3 regions of the Streptomyces sp. NPDC107522 genome follow, and region 3 is predicted to be linked to each of the others. Evidence: riboswitches for the same ligand, from Rfam matches in the RefSeq annotation. Region 3 holds a riboswitch; each other region holds the start of a gene.
The links. Region 3 has a riboswitch for cyclic di-AMP ahead of ACZ7L6_RS06180 (C40 family peptidase). Riboswitches for the same ligand answer to the same signal wherever they lie in the genome.

Region 1 (7,096 bases), on a different contig from region 3:
CAGCCAACGAGTGCGCCACCAGCACATGCAGACACTTCACCCGATCCGGCATCCCACCCGCGCTCGGAAACCCGGTCAGCTCCTCGATCTCGTCCCGGCGCCGGATGTAGTCCTCGTGCGCGGCACGGTACGCGGCGGCGAGTTCCGGGTCGGTCTCCAGCCGGGCCGTCATCTCCTTCATCACCCCGTTCGCCTCCAGCGTCCCGATCGCGGAGTTCGCCTTCGGGCACGTCAGGTAGTACAGCGTCGGGAAGGGCGTGCCGTCGGGCAGCCGCGGTGCCGTCTCCACGACGTCCGGCTGACCGCACGGGCATCGGTGGGCGATGGCGCGCAGCCCGCGCGGCGGGCGTCCGAGCTGCTGCTTGAAGGCCTCGATGTCCGAGTCGGTCGGCTCGGTGCGCGGGGTGGCGGGCGGGGGCGTTTCCATGCCTGTACGAAAGTCTCTCTAAGGTGTCTGTCGGTTCACTGATCGGAGGCGTCGGCCTTGTCGACCCCGTCCCAGATGTTCGAGTACCAGGGCCGGTCGGCCGCGTCCACGCCGGTCCGCGCCTGCTTGGCCGCGTCCGGGTCGACCACGATGTAACCGGTCTCCCCGGGCATCACATAGTGCAGCCGCTGCCGGATCTGCTGCTCGGCGTACGCGTCGTCCTGCCAGCGTGCCTTGAGGTCGCGCAGCTGCTCGACCCGCTGGGCGGCCTCCTCCTTCTGCCGCTGCAGATCGGCGATCTCGGCGCGCTGGGAGACGTACTGCCTTATCGGGTAGGCGAGCGCCACGACCATGGAGCAGACGACCAGCGCGAGCAGCGCGGCCCGTCCGGTGAGCCTGGAGCGCCGGGCCTGCCGCTTGGTCTGGGAGCGGTAGACACGGGCCGCCGTCTGCTCGCCGAGCAGCCGGATCCTGGTCGCGGTGGAGAACCGGTCCCGGTCCTTCACGGCCATCTTCCCCGCCTCCCGTCTCACACGCGTACGTCCCCGCACACGGTACGGGACCGAGTACGGGGACGTACGTATGCCTGGCTAAGCCTTAGCCCTGCCGAGGTCAGCCCTTGAAGCGCGGGAAGGCCGAGCGACCCGCGTACACGGCGGCGTCGTCGAGGATCTCCTCGATGCGCAGCAGCTGGTTGTACTTGGCGACGCGCTCGGAGCGGGCCGGGGCGCCGGTCTTGATCTGGCCGCAGTTGGTGGCGACGGCCAGGTCGGCGATGGTGACGTCCTCGGTCTCGCCGGAGCGGTGGGACATCATGCACTTGAAGCCGTTGCGCTGGGCGAGCTCGACGGCGTCCAGGGTCTCGGTCAGGGAGCCGATCTGGTTGACCTTGACCAGCAGGGCGTTGGCCGCGCCCTCCTCGATGCCGCGGGCCAGGCGCTCGGGGTTGGTGACGAACAGGTCGTCGCCGACGAGCTGGACCTTGTCACCGAGCTTGGCGGTGATGGTCTTCCAGCCCTCCCAGTCGTCCTCGAACAGCGGGTCCTCGATGGAGACGAGCGGGTACGCCTCGACGAGCTCGGCGTAGTACTCGGTCATCTCGGCCGCCGAGCGCTCCTTGCCCTCGAAGACGTAGACGCCGTCCTTGTAGAACTCGGACGCGGCGACGTCGAGGGCGAGGGCGATCTGCTCGCCGGGGGTGTAGCCGGCCTCCTTGACGGCCTCGAGGATGAGGTCGAGGGCCTCGCGGTTGGAGCCGAGGTTCGGGGCGAAGCCGCCCTCGTCGCCGAGGCCGGTGGCCAGGCCCTTGCTCTTCAGGACCTTCTTCAGGGTGTGGTAGACCTCGGCGCCCCAGCGCAGGGCCTCGGAGAAGGACTCCGCGCCGATCGGGGCGATCATGAACTCCTGGATGTCCACGTTGGAGTCGGCGTGCGAGCCGCCGTTCAGGATGTTCATCATCGGCACCGGCAGCAGGTGCGCGTTCGGGCCGCCCAGGTAGCGGAAGAGCGGGAGGTCGCTGGCCTCGGAGGCGGCGTGGGCGACGGCGAGCGAGACGCCGAGGATGGCGTTGGCGCCGAGGGAGCCCTTGTTGTCGGTGGCGTCCAGGTCGAACATGGCCTGGTCGATCAGGCGCTGCTCGGTGGCGTCGTAGCCGACCAGCTCCGGGCCGATCTGCTCGATGACGGCGAGGACGGCCTTCTCGACACCCTTGCCCAGGTAGCGGTTGGGGTCACCGTCGCGGAGCTCGATGGCCTCGAAGGCGCCCGTCGAGGCGCCGGACGGAACGGCGGCACGACCCGTGCTGCCGTCGTCGAGGCCGACCTCGACCTCGACCGTGGGGTTGCCTCGGGAGTCCAGGATTTCCCGAGCTACGACGACGTCGATGGACGGCACGAGCATCTCCTTCTTGGGATGTGACGCGGGTACGCAGACCGTGGTGGGTACTGCGAGACGAGCCTAACCGGCTCACGGCGATCGGCCAGCGGTCGACCGGCCCGTGGACAGAACCGAGAGTAAATTGTTTCCGAACGGAACAAAAACCCCCGTACACAAAAGCACCCCGCACAAAAAACCCCGCCCCGGTGCGTACGGGGGAACACGCACCGGAGCGGGGAGCCCGTGGGGACGGGGGTGGCCCTCACGAGGCCTTCATTATGAGGACCACGGATGGGAGGGCGCTGTGGTTCAGCTGTCGCCCGGGTATTACTTCAGGTGCAGCTGCTGACCCGGGTAGATCAGGTTCGCGTCCTCGACGATGTCCTTGTTCAGCTGGAAGAGCTTCTCCCAGCCGCCCTTGACGTCGTGCTTCTCGGCGATCGAGCTGAGGGTGTCACCCTTGACGACCTTGTACTCGCCGTCGCCCTTCTTGACCTTCTTGCCGGTCGGGGTGGTGACGGTCTTGGTGCTCTTCTTGGCGGCCGGGCGGTCGGTGGAGCGGGAGGCCGACTGCTGCTCGGTGGAGCGCGTGGTCGTCTCGGTGCTCTGCGAGGAGCCGCTCGCCGAGGAGCCGTTGTAGGCGGCGCTGGACAGGCCGGTGCCGCAGTTCGGCCAGGCGCCCTTGCCCTGGCCCGCGAGGACCTTCTCGGCTATCTCGATCTGCTGGGCCTTGGTGGCCTTGTCGGCGGTGGAGGCGTACGCCGTGCCGCCGTACGCGGCCCAGGTGGAAGCGGAGAACTGCAGACCGCCGTAGTAGCCGTTGCCGGTGTTGATCGACCAGTTGCCGCCGGACTCGCACTGGGCGACGGCGTCCCACTCGGACGCGGTGGCGGCGGAGGCGCTGCCGGCCGCCATCAGCGGGGCGGCGACGGCGGCGGCACCGGTGACGCCGACGACGGCGATGGCGCGAGCGGCCTTGGACGGACGACGGTGCTTGCCCTTGCTGGAAAACAGCATGGAGAGATCCCCTCACCGACGCCTGCGAGGTGAGCTGTCGGGTTCGGGCCGGTTGAGTTGCCCGGCCGCGCCCGGTCGCCTTTCGGCTCCCGTTGCGCGGCTTCACCCCTAGCCGACTCCGGCCGTGCGGCCTCGAAAGGCCTCAACTGCCGGACCCGGCGCCTACCTTGGGTCCCCCGCTCCTGCCTACGGCGCTTGACGCGACGACTGTTCCCGTGCGGCCGCTGGCAGGATTCGGCGTTGCGGCAGCCGGGGCTCGGATTGCCGAGCGATCACGACCGTAGACACCCGAATCCCGGATTTCCAAAGACGATCAGGGCTTCTGAGATCTATCTCTCACTACATTTAAAACGGACATTCAGCGCGAACCATGACGCGAACTCCAGCTGCTTTTCGCCCTGTTCGCCCCCTATTCGGCGGGGAGTTCCAGGGTCTGACCGGGGAAGATGTGGTTGGCGTCAGTACCGATGGCCTTCTTGTTCGCGTCGTACAGCGCGGACCATCCACCGTCGAGCTCAAGGGAGTCGGCGATGGACGCGAGAGTGTCGCCGGCGCGGACGGTGTACGAGGCGTGGCGACCGGAGGCCTTGGCGGCACTGTCGGCGACCTCACTCTCGTCGGCGCTGGGGCCGCGATGGCGACCGGAGCCGGCCACGGCGTCGGCCGTTTCCGCGTAGATCGCCCCCGTGTCGGCGAGACCCCAGGAGCCCACATCCTGGCCGGAGTTGGCCTGATCGTCACTCTTGGGCGTCTCCGTGGAGGGGTCCTCGGGTGACTGCGAGGCCTTTGCGGAGGGTGACGTACCGGACTTCGCGGAATCGTCCGCCGAAGAGGAAGAAGAGGGAGAAGAGGACGAATCCTGGGACGATTCGGACGAACCATCGGGAGAGCCGCTCGGCGAGTTCGAGGAGTCCGACGAGTCGCCGGACGAGCCTGAGGGCGTCGACGAGCCGGACGAGTCGGAGGAATTGGACGAGTCAGATGATCCGGATGAGTTGGATGAATCCAGCAATCCGGAAGATCCGGACACCTCGGAGGGCGAGTCCTCCGCGACGCCGGTGTCGAGGTCGACCGAACCGGAGTCCTTGGTGAGCCCGTTGAGCACCGCACAGGTACCCCAAGGGCTGGTGCCCTGGTCCGCGAGGATCTTCTGAGCGACGGCGATCTGCTGGGAGCGGCTCGCGAGGTCGGGACTGGAGGCGTAGTCGAGGCCGCCGTACTTGTCCCAGTCCTCCTGGGTCAACTGCAGTCCGCCGTACTGCCCGTTGCCGGTGTCGGCGCTCCAGGAGCCGCCGCTCTCGCACTCGGCCACCTTGTCCCACACGGTGCCCTCGGCTGCGCTGGCGCCCGTGGCGCCGAGCAGCGGGATGGCGATGGCGGAGCCGGTCACACCGGCCGCGACGATGAGGGCCGGAGCCTGGCGGGGGCGACGGTGACGACCGTTCCCGGAGAGCATGCGGGGACCTTTCGCGAGACAGCAGGGACCGGCGCGACCGGTCGTGCCGGGTGTTGCAGGGGCCGCGCTGATCCGTGAACGTATAGGCAGGCGATCACTTGTCACAAGTTAATGCCGCGTAGATCACGTGAAGATCACAGACTTGAGGGCATCTCATCTTCGGGTGTGCGAACGGGCCGTGCGGGGTAGGTGGAGCGTTTCGCTCCGGTCCGTGACCGGACGGCTGTGAAGTGCGACGACGGCGCTGCGCTCACGAAGGCGACGGCGCTGCGCTCACGAAGGCGATGGCACGGCGGTCACGGTGCCGGTGTGAATTGGACGGGCAGCGTACGCAGTCCGCGCATGATGAGGCCGCCTCGCCACCGCAACTCGGCCGGGTCCACCGCGAGTTCCAGATCCGGGAGGCGGGTGAGGAGCGTGGCGAGGGCGGTCTGGCCCTCCAGCCGGGCCAGCGGGGCGCCGAGGCAGTAGTGGATGCCGTGGCCGTAGCCGAGGTGCTGGTTGTCGCGGCGGCCGAGGTCGAGGACGTCGGGGTCGGCGAACCGCTCCGGGTCCCGGTCGGCGGCGGCCAGGACGACCAGGACGGGGTCGCCGGGTGCGATGTGCTGCCCGCCGATGGTGAGGGGTTCGGTGGCGAAGCGCCAGGTGGCGAGCTCGACGGGGCCGTCGTAGCGGAGGAGTTCCTCGATGCCGGTTTCGAGGAGGGCGGCCTCCTTGGCGGTGAGGGACTTCTGGAGGCGGGCGCGCTGCTCGGGGTGGGTGAGCAGGGCGTACGTGCCGTTGCCGATGAGATTGACGGTCGTCTCGAATCCGGCGAACAGAAGGATGAAGGCCATGGCGGCGGCCTCGTTCTCGGTGAGGTGCTCGCCGTGGTCGGAGGCGCGGATGAGGCCGGAGATGAGGTCCTCGCCGGGGGTGGGGGCCGCGGGGAGTGCCTCGCGCTTGCGGTGGATGAGGTCGGCGAGATAGCCGCGCATCTTCTTGACGGACCGTGCGACACCGCCCCTCGGGCCGCCCTGATGCCGGATCATCATGCCCGCCCAGTCCCGGAAGTCGTCCTGGTCCTCGCGGGGGACGCCCAGCAGGTCGCAGATGGCGTAGATGGGGAGCGGGAAGGCGAACTCGTGGATCAGGTCGGCGTTCCCCTTCGCCGCGAACCCGTCGATGAGGTGGTCCGTGAGCTCCTGCACGCGGGGGGCGAACTCGGCGACCCTCCGGGGCGTGAATGCCTTGGAGACGAGCCGGCGCAGGCGGGTGTGATCGGGCGGGTCGATGTTGAGGAGGTGCGTCATCAACTCGGCCTTGCGCTCACCCGGGATACCGGTCTTGCCCTTGGCGTGCGCGGGTTCGTCGTGATGGGCCGGGTTCTTGGAGAGCCGGCTGTCGGCGAGCGCCTGCTTGGCGTCGACGTACCGGGTGACCAGCCAGGCTTCCACGCCGCTGGGGAGACGGGTGCGGTGCACGGGGGCGTGCTCGCGGAGCCAGGCGTAGGCGGGGTAGGGGTTGCTGGCGAACTCCCAGGTGAAGAGGTCGGGGGCCTGGGAGGTGGCGGCGGTCGGGGGGTGGGGCTGGTTGGTCACTCCTTGACGGTATCCGCAGGGGTGGTGGGGGTGCGGGCCGGTGGTGGGGGAAGGGTTTCCGGGAGACCTTCCGGGTCCACGGTGGCTGCCTTGCGATACCAGTCCTCGGCCTCCTCGCCCTTACCCTGAGCGTTGAGCAGATCTGCTATCCGCCGCTCGGCGTACACGGCTCCCCGTTCATGACCCTTGAGGTACCACTGGAGCGCCTCCTCGTTCCGGCCCTGGCTCTCGAGTGTGAGGCCGAGGTTGACCGCCGCGGACGGGTCGCCGCACTCCGCCGCCTGCCGGAAAAGGGGCTCCGTCTCGGCGTCGTCGCGTTTCCGCACGCTCTCGAGATAGACGGCGAGGGTGTTCGCGGCGCGAGCGTCACCCCAGGCGGCCGCGTACCGCAGCCAGTCCTCGGCCTCATATTCGCGCCAGTAGCTCAGGATGCTCCCTAGGCTTCCCGCGACCTCCCGGTGGCCAGCGGCCGCGGCCTTGCGGTACCAGCGCACGGCCTCGTCCTCATACCCGGGCCCTATCAGCATGTCGCCCAACTCGTGCGCTGCCGCCCCGTCACCCGCCTCGGCGGCCGCGCGCAGCCAGTGCTCGGCCCGCTCCCGCAGCAGGCTGCCGAGCCTCGCCATGGCTTCGACAGAGCCCGCCGCAGCCGCCTTCTGGAAATATGGCAGCGCAGAGTCCTCGTCCCCGCGTTCCAGCAGGGTCCCCGCCAGCTCAACAGCAGCCCACGGATCCCCCGCG
Region 2 (7,096 bases), on a different contig from region 3:
TCGCCCCGCTGCTGCCGGACACGGCCGTACCGCTCGGTGACCGCGACGCCCTGGCACGGGAGCTGAAGAAGGGCGACGTGGCCGCCCTCATCGTCGAGCCGATCCAGGGCAAGGGCGTGCACGAGGCCCCGCCCGGATATCTGCGGGCCGCCCAGGAAATGCTGCACCGGCACAAGGCGCTGCTCATCGCCGACGAGGTGCAGACGGGGCTGGGCCGGACCGGCGACTTCTACGCCTACCAGCACGAGGACGGGGTCGAGCCGGACCTGGTGTGCGTGGCCAAGGCGCTCTCCGGAGGCTATGTGCCGGTGGGTGCCACCCTCGGCAAGGACTGGATCTTCAAGAAGGTCTACTCGTCCATGGACCGCGTCCTCGTCCACTCGGCGAGCTTCGGCTCCAACGCGCAGGCCATGGCGGCCGGGCTCGCCGTGCTGTCCGTCATGGAGAACGAGCAGATCGTCGCGAACGCGCGGGCGACGGGGGAGCAGTTGAAGTCCCGGCTCGCGGCGCTGATCGACAAGTACGAGCTGCTCGCCGACGTCCGTGGCCGGGGCCTGATGATCGGCATCGAGTTCGGGCGTCCCGACTCGCTGAAGCTGCGGAGCCGCTGGACCATGCTGCAGGCCGCGCGCAAGGGCCTGTTCGCGCAGATGGTCGTCGTACCGCTGCTGCGGCGGCACCGCATCCTCACCCAGGTCTCCGGGGACCACCTGGAGGTGATCAAGCTGATCCCGCCGCTGATCATCGGTGAGCGGGAGGTGGACCGGTTCGTCGACGCCTTCACGGACGTGATGGACGACGCGCACAGCGGTGGCGGACTGATGTGGGACTTCGGCAAGACGTTGATCAAGCAGGCGGTGGCCAACCGGTGAGTCGGCGGCAGTTGGGCTTTTGCCTCAGAGGCAAGAAATTTGCCGATGGGGCAAACCTTCGGCTGAATGGAGAGTATGAGCTCTCCCGAGACCGAGACCGAGGCCGAGGCCGAGGCCGAGCCGGAGCCCGGTGTCGCCGCCGAGCCGGCGAACGCGCCGGCCGAGGCCCTTCCCGCGGTCGCGCCCCAGCTCCGCGCGCTGCGCCGCCGCGCCTCCCTCACCCTGGAGGCCGCGGCCCGCGCCGCCGGGCTGTCGCCCGCCCACCTCTCCCGCCTGGAGACCGGGCGGCGCCAGCCCTCGCTGCCGATGCTGCTCGCGCTCGCGCGTATCTACGGTACGACCGTCTCCGAGCTGCTCGGCGAGACGGTCGCCGACCGGGACGCCGTCGTGCGCGCCGCCGACATGGAGCCGACCGCGGCCGGTGGTTGGACGTACTGGCAGGCGGGCGCGTCCGGGCGCGGGATGCAGGCCCTGCGGGTCCATGTGCCGTACGGCTCGCAGGGCGACATCGTGCGCGTGCACCCCGGCGAGGAGTGGCTGTACGTGCTCAAGGGGCGGCTGCGGCTGCGCCTCGGGGACACCATGCACCGGCTCGCTCCCGGTGACAGCGCGCACTTCGACTCGCTGACCCCGCACCGGATCGCCGCCCAGGACGAGGGCGGGGTCGAGCTCCTCTTCGTCCACACCCTGCTGCAGAGCCCCACGGCCACGCTGTGCCTGGGCCCCACCCCTGGAGAGACGCCATGAGCGACATGGAGGAGAAGTTCCCGCGCGCCCTGTGGGTGCGGCTCATCATCTACATCGCGGTGGGGCATCTCTTCGCGGCGTTCATCTACCTGCTGTTCGAGGCAGGAGCGAAGTAGCGGCAGGGATGAGGCAGAGGGGCGCGGCGGTCGCCCGGCAGCGGCCGGGGCTCAGTCGAGCAGCCGCGCGCGCAGTCGCTCGCGGGCCTCCGGGGTGATGCGCAGGCCCTGCTCCAGGTAGGTGTCGACGCCGCCCCACGTCTCCTCGATCGTCTCGAAGGCCGCCGTCAGGTACTCGGCGCGCGCGTCGAACAGCGGGCTGAGCAGTTCCATGACCTCGGGGGAGTAGGCCGAGGCGGCGCTGCTGCTGCGGTGCACCTTGTAGCGGCGGTGCTTGGCGTTGGACTCCAGGTAGTCGGCGAGGATCGCCTCGCGTTCGACGCCGAGGGCGAGCAGCGTCACGGCGATGGAGAGGCCGGCGCGGTCCTTGCCCGCCGCGCAGTGCATGAGGGCGGGGACGCTGTCCTGCGTGAGCGCCTGCAGTACCTGGGAGTGCTCGGTCGTGCGCTCCTTGATGATCCTGCGGTACGAGTCGATCATCCGGTTCGCGGCCTTGCCGTCCGCGAGGATCTCCCGCAACTGGTCGATGTCGCCGTCGCGCACCATCTTCCAGAACTCGGCGCCGTCCGCCGGATCGCTCAGCGGCAGGTTCACATTGCGCACACCCGGCAGCTCGACGTCCGGACCCTCGAGCTTCTGGTCGGCCGCGTTGCGGAAGTCGAAGATCGTGTGCAGGCCCAGGGAACCCAGGAAGGCGGCGTCCTCCTCGGTCGCGTGTGCGAGGTGGCCGCTGCGGAACAGCACCCCGTACCGCACCCGCCGTCCGTCCACGGTCGGAAGGCCGCCCACATCCCGGAAGTTGCGGACTCCGGCCAGCTCGGGCTCGGTCGACGGGATCTGCTGCGTCACGGGGGCTCCTCCCAGTCGGCCCCGCCGACGCGGCTCGGCGGTGCGGCCGACGGGGTGCGCTCTCGACCATACGACATGGATTCCTGGGGCAATGAGTTGTCCACAGGCGTTGCATCTGAGGCTCGCGGCCCGTGATGATGTTCCGGCTTGATCGGACCTGTTCGAATATGTGAGGGCTTGATGCTGGAGATCTCCGACCACGGGCGTACCTGGGTTCTTTCCGGGCCGACCAGCAGTTACGCCCTCCGTCTCACGGACGGCGACGAGCTGCTGCACATCCACTGGGGCCCGCGCATCGCGCTCGCCGACGCCGAGGAGCTGGCCGCCCGCCCGCTTCCGGCGTACCGGGGCTTCGAGTCCCAGCTCGACGGGCACGAGGAGTACCCGGTCGAGGGCGGCCCCCGCTTCGTACGGCCGGCCCTGTCCGTGCGCACCGACGAGCGGCGCGGCACCGAGTGGACCTTCGAGACGTACGAAACCGCGGGCGCCGCGGACGCAGAGGAGCTGCGGCTGCGGTTCCGGGACGGCGGGCTGGGCATCACGCTCCACTACCGGATGCGCGACGACGTCGTGGAGCGCTGGGTGACCCTGGACAACCAGGGGCCCGACCTGGAGCTGCTGCGCGCCGACTCGGCCACCTGGACCCTGCCCGACCGCGAGGACTGGCGGCTGTCGCAGTTGCACGGACGCTGGGCCGCGGAGTCCCGGCTGACGCAGTCGTCCCTCACCTACGGTGAGAAGGTCCTCGGCAGCCGTCGCGGCCACACCGGGCATCCGCTTCTGCCCTGGGTCGCGCTCGACACCGACGCCACCGAGGAGAGCGGCGAGGTGTACGGCTGCGCCCTCGGCTGGTCGGGCTCCTGGCGGATCGCGGTGGCCCAGCTGCCGGACGCACGCGTGCAGATCACCGGCGGGGTCGGCTACGACGACTCGGGGCTGCTGCGGCTGGCGGCGGGGGAGTCGTTCGTGACGCCGGTCTTCGCCGGGCTGTGGAGCGACGGTGGCTTCGGGGGCGCGAGCCGGGCCTGGCACGCCTATCAGCGCGCCCACGTGATCCCTGACGCCGATCAGGACCGGCCCGTGCTGTTCAACTCGTGGGAGGCGACCGAGTTCGACATCTCGGAGGAACAGCAGGGCACCCTTGCGCGGCGGGCCGCGGCCATCGGTGTGGAGCTGTTCGTCGTCGACGACGGCTGGTTCGGGGTGCGCACCAGCGACCGCGCCGGACTCGGCGACTGGACGCCCAACCCCGACCGCTTCCCGAACGGCCTCAAGCCGCTCGCCGACTACGTGCACGCCCTCGGCATGCAGTTCGGCATCTGGGTCGAGCCGGAAATGGTCAATCCGGACAGCGAGCTGTACCGCGGCCACCCGGAATGGGTGCAGTACCAGACCGGACGAAAGCGGACGGAGTTCCGCAATCAACTCGTACTGAACCTCGCACGCGAAGATGTCCAGGAGTACCTCTGGAACCAGCTCGACGGGCTCCTCTCCAGCGCCCCCATCGACTACGTGAAGTGGGACTTCAACCGCTGCTTCACCGACGCGGGCTGGCCCGGCGAGGTGTACCCGCAGCGGCTCTGGGTCGACCACGTGCACGCCTTCTACGCCCTGCTGGACCGGCTGCGCGCCGCTCACCCGGGTGTCGCCTTCGAGTCCTGCTCGGGTGGCGGCGGCCGGATCGACCTGGGTGTGCTCAGTCGTACGGACCAGGTGTGGACGTCCGACAACACCGACCCGCTCGACCGGCTCGCCATCCAGCACGGGTTCAGCCAGATCCATCCGGCGCGGGTCATGGCCGCGTGGGTCACCGACAGCCCGAACAACCAGCTCAACGGCAGGGTCAGCTCGCTGCGGTTCCGGTTCGTGAGTGCCATGGCGGGCGTGCTCGGCGTCGGCGGCGACCTCGCGCAGTGGACCGAGGCGGAGCTCGCCGAGGCGCGGGAATGGGTGGAGCTCTACAAGGAGATCCGGCCCCTCGTGCAGCGCGGAGACCTCTACCGGCTGCGGCCTCCGCGGGGCGGGCTGAGCGCGGTGCAGTACGTGCTCGGCGACGAGACCGTCGTCCTCGCCTGGCTCCAGGCGCAGAGCTACGGCGAGGCCGTACCGGCGCTGCGGCTGCGGGGGCTCGACCCGACAGCGTCGTATGAATGCCGCGAAACGGGCGAAGTTCACCGAGGTGCCGTATTGCTGCATCACGGACTGCGCACCGGATTGCGTGGCGACCTCGATGCGGCAGTTATCCGACTGCGTCGCATCTAGTGGTTCTGTCCGAATTGGCGCCTTCATTCCAACTCGCCCTGACCTGGGGAAAGCTGGAGCCGGGTCACGTGAGGAGCGTCATATTCGTGACCGAGCGTCGCCCGTCATGTTCACGTAATTCACGTGATTTTCAAGGGGTTTTGTGTCGGGCGACGCACCCATAATTCACTCAGGGTGACCGGGAATTCCCACAAGGGATCAACAGGAACGCATTCGGACGGAACCTCTCACTTGTTCCCGTGCGTCTTCCTCGCTTACGTTCGCCACCAATCCGGACGGACGCCGAATCCTGCCGCCGACCGGAGCCCGCACCGACTCACCCGACCATGGCAGGAGCGGGGGACCCACAGGTAGAACCGCCTGTTCCGGTCTCCGGAACAGGCTAGGGGTAAAGCCGCGTTCGCCGCGGCCGGGCATCTCCAGTCCGCACCCGACAGCTCACCTCGCAGGCGCCGGAGAGGAATTCGCCATGCCCGCGAAGGGTAAGCACCGCCGCCCGAAGTCCCCCCGCTTCACCCGCTCCATCGCCGTCGCCGGAACCGGCGGCGCCGCTCTCGCCCTCCCGCTCTTCGGGGCCACCGGCGCCCACGCCGCTCCTTCGCAGGCCGCTTCGGAAAAGGCCGTTCAGTCCCTTCCGGTCGCAGAGAAGAAGGTGGCCGAAAAGAAGGATGCCGCGCAGAAGACGGCTGTGCGGACCTATGCGGTGAAGGTCGGCGACTATCTCTCGAAGATCGCCGACGAGCAGAACGTCAGCGGTGGCTGGAAGAAGCTCTACGCCGACAACCGCGAGGCCGTCGGCGAGAACCCGTCGCTGATCCACCCCGGTCTGAAGCTCACGATCGGCGGCAAGAAGGCCGCGACGAGCGCCCCCAAGTCGTCGCCGTCGTCCCCCTCTTCGTCCTCCTCGTCCTCGAAGTCGTCCTCGAAGCCGTCGTCGGACTCGTCCGCCGCGAAGTCCTCCGCCCCGAAGACGGCCAAGGCCGCCGAGAGCGCCGACACCGCCGGCGCCGCCAGTGGCTTCAGCGCCCCCGTCTCCGCGGCCTCCGTCGCCACCGCGTACAAGGTGGCGGGCAGCATGTGGTCGAGCGGCTACCACACCGGCGTCGACTTCGCCGCCGCGACCGGCACCCCGCTGAAGGCGGTCGGCGCGGGCACCGTCGTCTCCGCCGGCTGGGGTGGCGCGTACGGCAACCAGGTCGTCATCCGGCTCGCCGACGGCTACTACGCCCAGTACGGCCACCTCTCCTCGCTCTCCGTCTCGCCCGGCCAGACCGTGACCGCGGGGCAGCAGATAGGCCTCTCCGGCGCGACCGGCAATGTGACCGGCCCGCACCTGCACTTCGAGATCCGCACCACGCCGGACTACGGCTCGGACGTGGACCCGGTCGCCTACCTCCGCTCCAAGGGTGTCGCCATCGGCTGACCCCCGCCGAAGCCTCACCTGACACGCCACCGAAGGCCGGACCCCGATCCCCGGGTCCGGCCTTCGGTGTGTCCGGGTGTCGACAAAGAGGGGGTGATCGGGGGGGAGTGATCTCCGCTCGGCCGCTGCAAGCGCTTTCTGGCGCCTCAACGTCCCTATGAAGGAGTCCCGTTCGTGACGACCACGCGCAGAGCGTTCGGAATCCTGGCCGCCGGTGCCGCTCTGGGGGCACTGGCTCCCGCGGGCGCGGCGAGTGCCGCGCCCCACCGCAGGCTCGTCGCCCACGACGACTTCCGCCACGGCCTCGCCCAGTGGCTGACCGAGTTGCAGGACGGTGGCACGGTCACCGCGTCACGCGGTGTGCTGGAGATCGACGTGCCGAGCGGTGCGACGGTGTGGTTCAGGAAACGCCTCGAAGGGCCGTACGTCCTCGAGTACACGGCCACCGCCGTGTCGGAAGGCGGGGCCAACGACCGCGTGTCCGACCTCAACAACTTCTGGAACGCCACCGACGTCCGTTCCCCGGACGACCTGTTCGCCACGCGCCGGGACGGTGCGCTCGCCGAGTACGACTACCTCAAGACCTATTACGCCGGTTACGGCGCCAACTACAACACCACGACGCGACTGCGCCGGTACGTCGGCGAGGCCGGAGTCCGCCCGCTGATCCACGACTACACCGAGCCGCTGCTGGTGCCCAACCAGCCCAACCGGGTCCGTGTCGTCTCCGACGGGGCGACCGTGCAGTGGTGGAACAACGGACGGCTCGTCTTCGACTACGTCGACCAAGAGCCTTACCGCAGTGGGCACTTCGCGTTCCGGACCGT
Region 3 (7,096 bases):
GTACCGACAAAGCCGAGGTGGCGGGGTGTCACCGATGGGTGGGCAGCGAAAGCCACCCCGCCTCGTGGAGGCAGGGTGGCGGCGGTGGCGTCTGTGGTGGGGGCGCCGGATCAGGCGGGGCGTATCACGCTGTGGATCGCCGCCTCACCGGCGTAGTGGATCGTCTCCTCGCGTATGGACGCGCCCGGGCCGGGGGCGTGGATCATCATGCCGTTCCCGGAGTAGATGCCGACGTGGCCGGCGTGGAAGAGGACCAGGTCGCCGGGCTCGACGTAGGGGAGGGCGATTCCGCGGCCGGCGGTGGCCTGCTCCTGCGGGGTGCGCGGGAGCGTGATTCCGGCGGCCTTCCAGGCGGCCTGGGTGAGGCCTGCGCCGTCGAACGCGTCCGGGCCCGTCGTGCCCCAGACGCAGGGTTTGCCGAGCTGGGCGCGGGCGAACTCGAGGGCTCGCACGGCTCGGGTTTCCTGGGGCGCGGTGGGCGTCGTGGGGGCGGTGGGTGCGGCGACGGCGCTCGTGCCCAGAGCCGGGCTCGTGTCCAGAGCCGGGGTTGTGCCTGGAGCCGGGCTCGTGCCGAGGGTCGGGCTCGTGTCAGGGGCCTGGGGGTAGAGGGTCTGGCCCGTGCCGAGGGTTTGGCTTGTGGTGGCGGCCGTGGGCGGGTCGGCAGACCAGACTGCGGTGCCTGCCCAGGCCGTTGTGTCGGCCGGGACCGGCGTAAGGTCGGCCGCGCCCAGCTCCTGCAGCGCCTGCCACTGTGTCTCGGCCGCGGGCTGGACCGGGGCCGGTGTGGTGCTCCAGGTGTCGGTGGGCTGGACCGGGGCCGGTGTGGAGCTCCACGTGTCATCGGGCTGGAGCGCGGTCGGCGTGGAACTCCAGGTGTCGGCGGCCGGGGCCTGGCTCGGCGTGGTTTCGATCGGTGTGAGCGCGGTGCCCTGTTGTGCGGTGTAGGCGGACAGCAACTGGCGGGCCCGGTCGAGCTTGAGTCGGCTCTGTTCCTTGGTCGTCCGCAATGAGGACCGCTGTTGCGGATCGGCCGTCGACTCGGCCGCAGGCGCGGTGGTCGGAGCGGGCAGGGCCAGGGCGGTCTGGGTGCCGTGTGTGCTCTGCGTGATCTGGTTGTTCTGTGTGTCCTGGATGGCCCAGGTTGCCGTCTGCGATGCGTCCGGAGCGGCCGGCAGGGCGGCGACGGGGCCGGCAGTCAGCTCGGCCAAGGGAGTCGTTCCGGCGGCCGGACCGGACGTCAGCTCCGCGACCGGGGCGGCGGGCAGCTCCAGTGAGGCACGGCCGGTTGCCTCACGCCCCCGGTCGGTCAGCCCCTCGACCGCACGCTCCGCCGGGCGAGCCGGCCGTGTCCCGGTGGGACGGTCCGGCACCCTGTCGCTCGGCAGCCTCGCCGGGACGGTCGGACCCAGCTTCGAGCGGGCCGCGTCGAACCACTGCCGGGCGACGCTGTCGAGGGCCGGGTCGCTGCGCCTGCTCTCGTCACGCCGGACAGCCGAGGCGGACCCGCGTCCGGCGTCCGTCGGCCGGTCGGCGCGCCCCCGCGGTCCCGTCGCCGCGGCGCGAGTGGCGTTGAAGGTCCCCGTGTCGGACTCGGCCTGGTTGTAGAGGGAGCTGACCCGTCGGCTCACCTCCTCGCGGCTCGGCGTCTCGTCCCCGACGGACGGGGCGGCGTTGGCCGTCTGGCCGAGCAGGGCCACAGAGGTGAGGGCCGCCGACGCGAGTGCGGAATTGCGCATGCCGGGGAGGCTCAAAGCCCCCGGACGCGCGGTGCGTTCCGGCGCCATGGGCGACGTACTCCTTCCGTACTCCGCCTACCGAGTTAGCTGACGGGTTCGGGTTCCGGAAGGTGTGCCCTACGGCCCTTGCCCCGAAGGGCAGTTGGCCGATTCACCCCAAGTTCGGTTGGGTCCCCGGCTCCAGTGGCCGCGTGGGCGCACCGGACTCGGCGGAGGCCGCACGTCCCGGCGGGTTCGCCGGAGGTCGTCGTGCGGCCTGAGGCGTAACCTAACCAACTTGTGTGTCTCGCGTGAAGATTGACGTGTGAAATGTCCGATACGTTTTTGTGACCTTCGACGCTCGGGGCAGGTCGAGGGCCGAATTCACTTCGCGGCGCGCTGGCTCCGCCACGCCGAGTAATGATCGAGGATCGTCTCCTCGATCGGGCGGTAGGTGATGCCCAGTTCGCTCACGCTCCGGCTGTTGTTCACTTCGAAGCGGATGCCGAGGTGCTTGCGGATGTAGTCCTGGGTCAGCCCGAAGGCCGGGCCGAGGAGGCGTACGGGCCAGTGCGGGAGCGCGGTGCGCGGGAGGCGGAGGTCGCGTGGGTGCCGGGTCCGCAGGATGCGGGCCATCTCGTGGAAGGACGTCATGGTCCGGGCGGCGAGGATGTATCGGCCCTTCGCGTCCGGGTTCTCCGCCGCCGCGATGTGCGCGTCGGCCACCTCGCGCACGTCCACCGTGGTGAAGCTGAAGTCCGGTGCGCCGTAGAAGAAGTAGCCCTTGAAGAGCTCCTCCAGCAGGAACAGGCTCCCGGACTCCGAGGCGGGTGTGAGGGAGGGGCCCAGGATCAGGCCGGGGTTGACCGACACCATCCGCCAGCGGTCCTGGGCGGCCTCCGCGTCCCATGCCGCGCGCTCCGCGACGGTCTTGGCGTAGTGGTAGGGGTTGTTCTCCACCGTGCTGGTGGTGTTGAAGTACCGTTCCGAGAGGACCGCGTCGTCCATGTCCAGGACGTCCGCGTAGTCGCCGAAGATCGCGCCCACGGTGGAGGTGAGGACGAGCCGGTCGACCGTGGGCGTCCGTTCGACGGCCGCCAGCACGTTGCGCGTGCCCAGCAGGGCCGGGTCGACCATGTCCCGGCGGCCGTCCTTGATCTTCTCCGGCATGCGGAACGGCGACGCCACATGGAACACCACCCGGCAGCCGCTCATCGCCTCGTCGAAGGCGCCCTCGGTGAGCAAGTCGGCCTCGAACAGCGACAGTCGGCCCGGATGCGCGTCCTGCATCTCCCGCAGCGGCCGTACCTTCGCCGTGTCGGCCGTGCTGCGCACGGTGGCGTGGACCTCGTAGCCGCGCTCCAGGAGCCGGTTGACCAGATGGCTGCCGACGAACCCGCTGCCACCGGTGACCAACACGGCCGCCGACCCGTCTGCGCCCACCCTCACCCCTTCTCCCGCACGGAAGCCGGTCGATCACGGTAGCGGCGATCCCTGTGCACGGCCATGCGTTCGAGGGCACGGGGGACAGCTTCCCCAAGGGTGCAGCCGGGTACCGAACGGACCGTCTTCGGCCCGGCTGCGGTCATGCTCCGTTGCCGCGGAGGCGGATGACGTGCGGGCTGTCCTGGGCGTTGGTGGTGATCCTGAGGGCGCCGAGGAGTTCCCCTCCAGCAGGCGGGGTGAACGTGACGGCGATCGAGCGGGAGTCGCCGCCCCGCAGGACGGCACCGGTACACGTGTCCGCCGTCTTGACGAAGCCGGCTGTACCGTCGGCGATGTCGACACGTTCGACGGTCAGCGCTCCGGAGCCGGTGTTGGTCAGGTGGACCGTCCGGGGGGCGGAGGGGGAGGCGACCGCCTGGTCGCCGAAGTCGAGGGCGGCGGTGCTCAGTGCCGCGTGAGGAGCCACCCCCGTTCCGAGCAGGGCAGCGGTGTGGGTCCGGCCGAGACTGTCGGTGACGCGTACCTCGCCGGCGCGGGCGCCCTCCGCTGTCGGGAGGAAGATCACCCTGATCCGGCAGTAACCGTTCGGCCGCAGCACGCTGCAGGAGTGGTCGTGGCGGAAGTCGCCGCTGACCGCGAGGCTCTGGATGGTCAGCTCGGTGTTCCCGGTGTTGGCCAGCAGCAGGTCCTGTCGTGCGCTGAACGTGCCGACCGGCTGCGCCTCGAAGGTCAGCCCCGGCGGATCGAACGTCACCACCGTGCCCAGACCGGTGCCGGTCAGCGGCACCGAGAGGCCGGGCACGGGAGCCGCGCACCGCACGACGAGGTCGGCGTCCCGCATACCGATCGCCGTCGGCCGGAAGGTCACCCCGACCGCACAGGACCCTCCGGGGGCCAAGGGGCCGCCGCCGCAGCCCTGTTGGATCGCGTAGTCGCCCGCCGCGGCTCCCGTCACCGTCACCGAGGTCACGGTGATCGGATCGGCTCCGTTGTTGGTCAGGGTCACGTGTTGCGGCGTGGCCGTACTGCCCACGCGCTGCGGCGGGAAGCCGACCGCGGTCGGGTCGGCGCCGCACAGAGGCGCGGGGACGCCCGTGCCGGTGAGCGCGACGGTGCGGGGACTGCCGGAAGCGTTGTCGGTGATCCGCAGCTCCGCCCTGCGGGCTCCGAGTGCGCTCGGCGTGAACAGGACGGCGACCGTGCACGACCGCTCGGGCGTGATGGTCTCCCGTCGGCAGCGGTCCTCGGCGACCTGGAAGTCACCCGCGTCGGGTCCCACGAGATCGACGGCGCCGATCTCCAGATCGAGCACCCCCTCGTTGCTCACCGTCACCGTCCTGGGAAGCCCGTGGGTGGTGAGAGGCTGGTCGCCGAAGGCGAGTGCGGCGGGATTCAGCAGCGCGATCGGGGCGGCCACCCCGGTGCCCTCCAGCGCGACGGCGACGGGTCCGTCCAGCGTGTCGCCGTCGAGCGTGACAGTGCCGGCCAGCGGGCCGGCGTGTCCGGGGATGAAGACCACGTCCAGAGTGAGGCTTCCGCCGGGTGGCAGGGCGGTGTCCGGCAGCGGCGTGAGGACACGCCACTCCCGGCTGATCGCGAGGCGAATCCGTGCAGCCGGGCGGGACCCGGTGTTGGTGACCGTGATCTGCTGCGCCGTACTGGCCGTCCGGATCTCCTGCGGGCCGAAGACCAGCCGGGCGGGCGCCGCTTCGAGGCGTGGGCCCACCCCCATGGCGCTGATCGTGAGGGTGCGGCGGTCGGTGAACCTGGCAGGGGCCGACGTATCACTCGTCTCCAGGACCAGCGCCGCCTCCACCGGGCCGACGGTGCGCGGCGAGAACCACACGGGGAAGGAGCGCGACGCGCCCACCGGGACCCGGCGGTCCGACAGCACCATGGGCGCGCCGAAGCCTTTCGCGGCACCGTCGCCGTCGATGAACAGCTCGTCGATGACGGCGTCGATCGAACCCTCGTTGCGAACGAGCACGGTCCGGGGCACCGTGGCTCCCGCCTCGACCTCCCCGAACGGTACGTCCGGCCCGGCCACCGCCGGTACGAGCGCCACGGAGAAACCGCGCACGTTCGCGCTCAGCTTCACATGGAAGCCGCCCAGGTCCGGGGTGTTCGTGTGGACCAGCAGCGTCCCGGCGTGGGGGCCCGTTTCGGTGGGGGTGAACTTCACCTCCAGCACCGCGAAGTCGCCCCGGGGAGCGGGCGAGCCGGTGAGAGTCACGTCCAGGTTCTTCTTCCTGCCACGTGTGCCCCACAGTGGCGAGTCGGGTTCGTCCTCGGTGCGGAAGTCCCCGGAGAATCCCTGCGGGGAGATACGCAGCCCTCCTGTGCCGACGTTCTTGCAGAAGATCCGGGCCGTCCTTGTCCTGCCGATGTCGACGGTCCCGAGGTCCCAGACGGGTTGCGGCACTTCCAGGACCTTGGTGCCCACCGGCAGGTCGGGCAGGTCGGGGGCGGTCACGGGGCGCCCGATGTAGATCTCGGCGAGGGGGTACTCGTCCTGCAGCTGTACGAACCGGCCCACGGACGGGGTGCCCGCCAGGTCGACGAGGAACAACAGGTAGTAACCGGGCGGCGCCACCCGGCCGTTCGGCGGCATCAGGACGGTGATCGCGTCGTCCTCCCGTCGCGTGATGTGCAGGGCGACGAGCCGCTGGTCGGGATTGAAGGCATGGGTGGCCGAGCCGCAGCGGATCAGGTGCACCCGCCGGATCCTGCGTGCCTCGGGCGTCGGGACCCGGAACTCCTGGCCGTGTCCGGCCCCGATCAGCAGCCTGCCGACAGCGGGGCGCCCGGCGGGCACGATCGCCCCCGCCTCGTCGCGAGTGAAGAGGTACGGCGGCGAGTAGATCTCGATCCTCAGCTCCCGCGCATCTCCTTTCGACGGGTCGTCCTTGCGGACTCCGCCCTGGTTGCGGTCGCTGTCGTGGTTGGAGCCCGCGATCCAGACCCGGCCGTCGGGCAGGAGCAGCGCCACCGAGTGATAGACCCGCGCGATCCGGTTCGGCGACTCGGCCAGCTTCTCCCAGGTGTCGGACTCGGGGGTGTAGCGCTCCGCCCAGTGCACCGCGTTCTCGTCCCTGCCGCCGCCGTAGACGGGAAGGCGTTCCGAGGTCGCTCCGCCGACCACCAGGACAGACGCGTCGGGCAGCAGGACGGCGTTCGCGTACGCCCGGTACGGATCGGGCCGTCGCTCCCCTGTGGGGCGCCAGCCGAGATGGGCGTTGTGAGGTTCGAAGAACTGGGGCCGGCGCTGTCCGCAGACGAGGATCCGGGCACCGTAGTGCGGCGGGACCAGAGGGAGCAGTACGGAGGGGAACGCAGCCCGGGCGTAGATGTTGAACGGCCAGAACGGGTCACCGGCCTCCCCCGGGGACTGTCCTGCCGGAGGCGGCGGGCCGAGGTCGGCGGTGGTCAGGCGCGCCGGGTCGATGTTCCTGGTCCGGCGGTGACCGCCGACGCGCAGGGCCGTGGACGAGAAGATCCGCCCGTCGGGCAGCTGGTGCAGCCGTGGGTAGTACACCATGGGGCGGATCTCCTTCCCGAAGTAGTGGGTGACGCCGCCCGTCTCCTCCAGAGGCGGGGCAGTGAGCACGGGGGCCGACCAGGTGCAGTCCGCCGGGTCGAAGATCTCGATGCGCGTGTTCTCGTGCGGCCCCCGGTCGCCGCCGTGGCCGCCGAGGACGAGGGCACGGCCGTCCGCGAGGGTGATGCACGTCGGGTACCAGCGGCCTCCTGCCATGGAGTCGACCGAGCGCCAGCGCTCGCTGCGCCAGTCGAAGATGAGGGCCGTATCGGTCCCGGTGAAGTGGTCGACCTTCGCATGGTCCGGGTGGGCCTTGTCCTCGTAATGCTCGGTTCCGCCCACGACGAGCAGGTTGCCGCTGGGCAGCAGGCAGTGACCGGCGCAGAAGAGGTCGTCC

Region 1: linked by a shared signal. The riboswitch ahead of ACZ7L6_RS22710 (transglycosylase family protein) and the one ahead of ACZ7L6_RS06180 (C40 family peptidase) in region 3 are both predicted to bind cyclic di-AMP.
Region 2: linked by a shared signal. The riboswitch ahead of ACZ7L6_RS02665 (M23 family metallopeptidase) and the one ahead of ACZ7L6_RS06180 (C40 family peptidase) in region 3 are both predicted to bind cyclic di-AMP.

The regions. Positions count from the first base shown of each region.
Region 1 is NZ_JBVKAU010000006.1:523,478-530,573, reverse strand. It holds gene ACZ7L6_RS22725 (DUF501 domain-containing protein) at 1-427, opposite strand, end outside; gene ACZ7L6_RS22720 (FtsB family cell division protein) at 463-939, opposite strand; gene eno (phosphopyruvate hydratase) at 1,040-2,320, opposite strand; gene ACZ7L6_RS22710 (transglycosylase family protein) at 2,630-3,319, opposite strand; cyclic di-AMP (ydaO/yuaA leader) riboswitch at 3,324-3,523, opposite strand; gene ACZ7L6_RS22705 (transglycosylase family protein) at 3,729-4,775, opposite strand; gene ACZ7L6_RS22700 (cytochrome P450 family protein) at 5,072-6,355, opposite strand; gene ACZ7L6_RS22695 (tetratricopeptide repeat protein) at 6,352-7,096, opposite strand, start outside.
Region 2 is NZ_JBVKAU010000001.1:612,005-619,100, forward strand. It holds gene ACZ7L6_RS02640 (aspartate aminotransferase family protein) at 1-872, shown strand, start outside; gene ACZ7L6_RS02645 (helix-turn-helix domain-containing protein) at 948-1,619, shown strand; gene ACZ7L6_RS02650 (DUF6126 family protein) at 1,616-1,735, shown strand; gene ACZ7L6_RS02655 (tyrosine-protein phosphatase) at 1,787-2,584, opposite strand; gene ACZ7L6_RS02660 (alpha-galactosidase) at 2,765-4,846, shown strand; cyclic di-AMP (ydaO/yuaA leader) riboswitch at 5,154-5,311, shown strand; gene ACZ7L6_RS02665 (M23 family metallopeptidase) at 5,316-6,269, shown strand; gene ACZ7L6_RS02670 (DUF6250 domain-containing protein) at 6,444-7,096, shown strand, end outside.
Region 3 is NZ_JBVKAU010000002.1:217,919-225,014, forward strand. It holds gene ACZ7L6_RS06180 (C40 family peptidase) at 111-1,736, opposite strand; cyclic di-AMP (ydaO/yuaA leader) riboswitch at 1,793-1,958, opposite strand; gene ACZ7L6_RS06185 (NAD-dependent epimerase/dehydratase family protein) at 2,100-3,158, opposite strand; gene ACZ7L6_RS06190 (choice-of-anchor D domain-containing protein) at 3,301-7,096, opposite strand, start outside.